One region of the Kosakonia sp. MUSA4 genome, then DNA from elsewhere that is predicted to be linked to it. Evidence: predicted binding sites of a transcription regulator. Region 1 holds the regulator's gene; the other holds the start of a gene.
The links. The regulator Fur, encoded in region 1, represses iron uptake genes when iron is present. The targets are predictions, from matches to a motif close to ATAATAATGAGAACNACTATCAA.
Positions count from the first base shown of each region.

Region 2: a site for Fur is predicted at 1,625-1,647, ahead of zupT (zinc transporter ZupT). Genes of this name have one in related genera too.

Region 1 is NZ_CP025697.1:1,442,723-1,446,187, forward strand. It holds gene C0557_RS06870 (beta-N-acetylhexosaminidase) at 1-945, shown strand, start outside; gene fur (ferric iron uptake transcriptional regulator) at 1,052-1,498, opposite strand; gene fldA (flavodoxin FldA) at 1,788-2,318, opposite strand; gene ybfE (LexA regulated protein) at 2,482-2,766, opposite strand; gene ybfF (esterase) at 2,897-3,465, opposite strand, start outside.
Region 2 is NZ_CP025697.1:4,759,030-4,762,494, forward strand. It holds gene C0557_RS22555 (TRAP transporter substrate-binding protein) at 1-359, opposite strand, end outside; gene C0557_RS22560 (hypothetical protein) at 485-667, opposite strand; gene ygiD (4,5-DOPA dioxygenase extradiol) at 676-1,464, opposite strand; gene zupT (zinc transporter ZupT) at 1,661-2,437, shown strand; gene C0557_RS22575 (hypothetical protein) at 2,472-2,645, opposite strand; gene ribB (3,4-dihydroxy-2-butanone-4-phosphate synthase) at 2,881-3,465, opposite strand, start outside.

The sequences.
Region 1 (3,465 bases):
AAATCTCAGGTCTGCCAGTCTATGGTCAAAGAGGGTAAGGTTGCAGATGTTGAGCATCTTTCCAGCTACTTTGGTATTGAGGTCAGCAAGCTGGTGAAAGCGCACGGTATCGGCACCATGCAGGCGTGGCAGGATGGCCTGAAAGATGCTAAAAATGCCGCCGAGTTTGCCACCGATCACGTCAATGTTAACTTCTGGGATACGCTCTACTGGGGCGGTTTCGATTCGGTAAATGACTGGGCAAACAAAGGGTTCCGCGTCATTGTCTCGAACCCGGACTATGTTTACCTCGACTTCCCGAACGAAGTCCATCCGGCGGAAAGCGGCTACTACTGGGGCACGCGCTTTAGCGATGAGCGCAAGATCTTCAGCTTTGCGCCGGACAACATGCCGCAAAATGCTGAAACCTCACTGGATCGCGACGGCAATCCATTCAACGCGAAATCGGACAAACTATGGCCTGGAGCCTATGGTCTTTCTGCTCAGTTGTGGAGTGAAGTGGTACGTACCGACAACCAGATGGAGTACATGATTTATCCACGCATGATTGCGGTCGCAGAGCGTGCCTGGCACCGCGCCGGTTGGGAACAGGATTATCAGGCCGGTCGCGAGTACAAAGGCGGTGAAACTCATCTGGTCGATGTAAAAGCGCTGGATAAAGACTGGACCCGCTTTGCAAATCTGTTAGGCCATCGTGAACTGGCAAAACTGGACAAAGCAGGCATTAACTACCGCCTGCCTGTACCGGGCGCGCGCGTGGTCGGCGGCAAGCTGGAAGCCAATACCAGCTTCCCGGGAATGGTCGTGGAATATTCTACGGACGGCGGTAAAAACTGGCTGCGCTACGATGATAAAGCGCGTCCGCAGGTGAGCGGGGAAGTGCAGATCCGCACCGCCAGCCCGGACGGCAAACGTTTCAGCCGTGTGGATAGCGTGAAAGCGTAATTATTGCTGAAGTAACCTGCCCGGCAGCGCAAACCTGCCGGGCATTTTTGTTTTTGAAGGGCAAAAAAAAAGCCAACCTGAAGGCTGGCTTGAGTATGAAAAGGGATTATTTCGCATCGTGCGCGTGTTCATCTTCGCGGCAGTCACCCTCGGCGCAGTGGCCGTACAGGTAAAGACTGTGGTTCGTCAGGCGAATGCCGTGTTTGGCGGCGATTTCACGCTGACGCGCTTCGATGGAATCATCACTGAATTCGATCACTTTGCCGCAGTCGAGGCAAATCAGGTGATCGTGGTGATGCTGCTGAGTCAGTTCAAAAACGGATTTCCCGCCTTCGAAGTTATGACGGGTCACAATGCCGGCGTCATCAAACTGGTTCAGTACACGATATACTGTCGCCAGCCCGATCTCTTCGCCCATGTCGATCAGTCGTTTATATAAATCTTCCGCACTGACATGATGGTTATCCGGTTCCTGAAGCACTTCCAGGATTTTTAACCGAGGAAGCGTGACTTTCAGGCCAGCCTTCTTTAATGCGGTATTGTTGTCAGTCATGCGGAATCTGTCCTGTTGCTATACGATTCACTTCCTCAATGGAAGTTAGAAGGAATGCACCTGGGATAATGCGTCTCATTATAGAACTGCCATGGCTAAATGAAAACTGCAAGTCCTCAAGTAAAGTAAGCTTTTAAAACGTGGTGTCACCAGCAACTCCTGTGCTTCATAACACCACTTTAGCAGGGCTTATTGTACAGCGATGGAGAAAAAAGTTAAAAATTTGTAGCAATTATTTCCATTGCTTTTACCTATTAATACCACGTAACCCACAGATTACGCCGTAAAATCAGGCGTTGATGATGTCATCAAGATGTAACTCTTCGCGAACTTGCTTAACCCATTTTTGTACACGTTCTGCGGTCATTTCTGGCTGACGATCTTCGTCAATCGCCAGACCAACGAAATGGCCATCATCCACCAGCCCTTTAGAGGCTTCGAAATGGTAGCCTGCAGTCGGCCAATGGCCCACGATAGTCGCGCCGCGCGGCTCAATAATATCGCGGATCGTACCCAGCGCATCACAGAAATATTCTGCATAGTCTTCCTGATCGCCGCAGCCAAACAGCGCAACTAACTTACCATTAAAATCAATGTCTTCCAGCGTCGGGAAGAAATCATCCCAGTCGCACTGCGCTTCGCCATAATACCAGGTCGGAATGCCGAGCAGCAGAATGTCATATCCTTCGATATCTTCTTTGCTGCTCTTGGCAATGTCATGTACGTCGGCAACGTCCTTACCAAGCTGACTCTGAATCATTTTCGCAATATTTTCGGTGTTGCCGGTGTCGCTGCCGAAGAAAATACCTGTAATTGCCATGAGTAAAATAACCTCTTGAAACCTAATGAATATGATGGTGGCGCTTTGCCCACAGATAAGGGCAATCATAGCAGAACAGAGAAGCGCGCGAAAACAGCTATCGCCGCGGAGTGCACTGTATGACACATGAAAACGTGAAAATAAGAGAGGTGATTCGGAGTAATTACTTTCCGCGCAATGCGCTCAGCTGTGCCAGCAGCATCTCTTCGATAAGTTCGCTGCGGCTCATGTCACGCGCATCGGCAAGTTCGTTTAACGCATCAACGGCTTCCACGTTCAGTTTTAGCTCGACGCGTTTAAGCCCACGAACTTTATCGCGTTTTAATTGATTGCGTTTGTTGATGCGTAACTGTTCATCACGCGAGAGCGGATTCGTCTTCGGCCGTCCCGGGCGACGCTCATTCGCGAACAGATCCAGGGTTGTACGGTCCGTTTGTTCTTTAGCCATGTTTAAGCATACTACGGGAAAGACAAGCAATCGGGCTGCCGCCCGGGCTGAATAGCGCGCCATCATACATCAGCATAACGGGCGCGCCAACGGGCGGACGCGTTCTGGCGACTGGTCGCCGCCTTTTTAATCAGTTTGACTTTTCAGCGAGATAACGATTAATTGCCCGCATCACCGCTTCAGGTTTTTCCGCATGCACCCAGTGACCGGCACCAGCAATCACATGCGCGCGCGCCTGCGGGAACTGTTCAAGCAAAGCGCTCCGGTACTGCTCCGTAACGTAAGGGGAGTTGCCGCCGCAGACAAACAGTGCCGGATGAGGCCATGCGGGAATGGTTTCCCAGCCGACAATATGCGGATATTGCACCCACAACACCGGCACATTGAAACGCCATACACCGTCAACAAACGACTTCAGCAGAAACTGGATCACGCCTTCTTCTTTTACATGCTCGCGCATTAGCGAAGCCGCTTGCTGGCGCGTAGTGACCTGCGCGTCAGTGACCGCATTGATCGCGGCAAATATCTCGTCATGACGGCGAACGTGGTAATCGACCGGTGCAATATCAATCGCCACCAGCTTTTCTACGCGTTCCGGTGCCAGCGCCGACAGCGCCATCACGGCTTTGCCGCCCATTGAGTGACCAATAAAGATAGCTTTGTCGATGTGATGGTCATCCAGCGTATCCAGCAGATCCT
Region 2 (3,465 bases), 2.4 Mb from region 1:
AGCACTTTATGCATATGATCTTCATCGCGGAAAATATAGGGCAGCGTAAAGACATTGATCTCCGGTAATATTGCCGCCACTGGCGTCATCGACACGCGAATAATATCTATTGCGCCGATTTGCGCCTGCTCAATAACCTGTTTCTCATCGCCTAACACACCGCCAGGAAAGGTTTTAATATCCAGTCGGCCGTCCGTAGCTGCACTGAGTTTTTCCCCCATATGTTTTACCGCAACAACATTGGGGTAATCCGCAGGGTGAACATCGGCGGCACGAAAAGTTTGGGCTAAAGAGGCGTGAGAGATAAACAGCAGAGCGGAACTAATACAGACTTTTAGTAAGGTTTTCGCTGAATTCATATTTCCGTGTCTCCAGAGGTTTACTGCTTTTTAGGTAAATAAGAGCGACCACGAACAAGGGTTCGAGGTACAACACCAGATAATTTTTATGGGATTGTCTGAGACATTAGACTCTTTGAGAGTAGTCACTCGGCGGGATTCTTGCGACGATAATGTTCACAAAAAAGAGTAAATTCAGCACAGCGTTTTATTTTTGCAGCACAGGTCTTTTTATTTTCAAAAAAACCGTATTTCAGTTGTGATTTTTTGCGATCTTCCTCGAATTTCTCCACATCCAGGAGAATGAAAAGGGTGGCTGCCAGAGCCACCCTTTATTTTAACCCACCTGAACCGAAAGCATACTCAGCGAACCCATCTCAATACCGTCCACCGGGATAGTAATGGCCTCGGTACCGTTCCATGCGCCCAGCACGTACAGCAGCGGCAGGTAGTGATCCGGCGTTGGGTTAGACAACGATCCGCCTTCATGATCGAGGTAATTTACCAGCGGATGCTGCTCAACCGGCCCCTGCCACGTGAGGTTCGCTTTCACATAATCGTTGAATGATGTGGCCCACGGATACGGCGTATTTTCGCCATGCCAGCGCGCGGTACGCAGGTTATGCACCACGTTGCCACTCGCCACCAGCATAATGCCCTCATCACGCAGCGCCGCCAGCTTGCGGCCCATCTCAAAATGCCATGCCGCGGGTTTCGTGCTGTCGATACTGAGCTGCACCATTGGGATGTCGGCATTCGGGTACATTTTAATCAGCACGCCCCAGGAGCCGTGGTCAAAACCCCAGGCTTCCTTATCAAGCACAACGGGCACCGGCGCCAGTAAATCAACCAGGTGCTGAGCCAGTTCCGGCGATCCCGGTGCCGGATAATGGGTATCGTACAACGCCTGTGGGAAACCACCGAAATCATGAATAGTTTTCGGCGCTTCCATCGCGGTAACGCCAGTACCGCGGGTAAACCAGTGGGCGGACACCACCACAATCGCTTTCGGGCGCGGCAGCGTCTCGCCTAACATTCCCCAGGCGCGGGTATAAACGTTATCTTCCAGAACATTCATTGGGCTACCATGGCCCAGGAACAGTGCTGGCATACGAGGTGCAGACATGGTGATATCCTTACTGAGTGTGTCAATTTGATAACGACACATTACGCCTTTTCATGGTGCGAAGAACTCAGATAACCATGATGAAGATCTTCAGTAATTTTGAATGTAAGCATCAAGTAAAGATAAGGCTCCGGCCTCGCTTTTCAGGTAACAAACTCTTACATTAATGAGAATGATTATCATAAAGGAGTGATTCATGTCAGTACCGTTGATTCTGACCATCCTGGCTGGCGCTGCGACCTTTATCGGCGCGATTCTTGGCGTAATAGGCCAGAAACCATCAAACCGCGTACTGGCGTTCTCACTCGGCTTTGCTGCCGGAATCATGTTATTGATTTCGTTAATGGAGATGTTGCCCGCTGCACTGGCGACGGAAAATATGTCACCGATGCTCGGTTATGGCATGTTTGTCGTGGGTCTGTTGGGGTATTTCGCGCTGGATCGCATGTTACCCCATGCACATCCGCAGGATTTAATGCAGGGTACACAGAGAACCTTCCCGCGCGGTCTGCGCCGTACCGCCATTTTGCTGACGCTGGGTATCAGTCTCCACAACTTCCCGGAAGGCATCGCCACCTATGTCACCGCCAGCAACGACCTGGAATTAGGGCTCGGTATCGCCTTTGCAGTCGCATTGCACAATATTCCTGAAGGACTTGCGGTTGCCGGGCCGGTTTACGCGGCGACCGGTTCAAAACGCAGCGCGGTATTCTGGGCGGGGATCTCAGGGCTGGCGGAGATCCTCGGCGGCGTCCTGGCGTGGTTGATCCTCGGCAGTCTGGTCTCGCCAGTGGTAATGGCCGCCATTATGGCAACCGTCGCCGGGATCATGGTGGCATTGTCGGTGGATGAACTGATGCCGCTGGCGAAAGAGATCGATCCCAACAACAATCCCAGCTACGGCGTGCTGTGCGGTATGTCGGTGATGGGCTTAAGCCTGGTGGCGTTGCAGGCGATGGGATTTAGCGGCTGAGAATCGGGGTGCTCTTGCTGAGGGCTGGCGCGTCTTATTCGCCCTGCCCAACGCGGCGAGTTTTCTTCAACTCTTCGAGCACCCGTTGATACGCTTTATAGATCGCTTCGCGATCGTGGCGGCAGGCTTTGCAATGACGTTTAAGTACGTGGACATAGCCGAAAACGACGATGACAATCGCCAGAAGCCAGTACCATGAGATAAACATATTGCCTCCCTTATTTCCAGCAAACATTGGTTAACAAACCAATGACAAAATAGCGTTAACTTAATGACTTATAAGTTTTTAAACCTGTTTTTCATGCCCGTAGAGCAGGTACCACTTTATAAGTAGCTCCGTGGAATTTCAATGTGTGAATATTATAAACGCGACAAATATTGACGCAGGACAGGCAAAAAAAATCCGCAGCTTTCGGCCGCGGATTTTTTATCACTAACGCAAGTTAGCTGGCTTTGCGCTCATGTTCCTGGCGGTAGGCCACCAGATCTTCAATGGTCACAACAGCCATATTGTGCCGCTTAGCAAATTCGATGCACTCCGGCGCGCGCGCCATTGAGCCATCATCATTGGTTAATTCACACAGCACGCCCGCCGGTTTAAAACCAGCCAGCGTCACTAAATCGATCGTTGCTTCAGTATGGCCGCCACGGGTCAATACGCCGCCCGGCTGCGCGCGCAGCGGGAAAACGTGGCCAGGACGGTTCAGATCGGAAGGTTTCGCGCCATCGGCAATCGCCGCGCGAACGGTGGTAAGACGGTCAGCCGCCGAAACACCGGTTGTCACGCCATGCGCCGCTTCGATGGTCACGGTAAAACCGGTGCCGTAAGCACTGGTATTGTTCTCGACCATCATCGGCAGATCGAGCTGTTTACGGCGCTCGTCGGTCAGGCACAGGCAAACAATGCCGCTGCCGTGGCGAATAGTCAGCGCCATCTGCTCAACGGTCATGGTTTCTGCGGCGAAAATCATATCGCCTTCATTTTCACGGTCCTCGTCGTCGAGCACCATCACACCACGGCCTTCGCG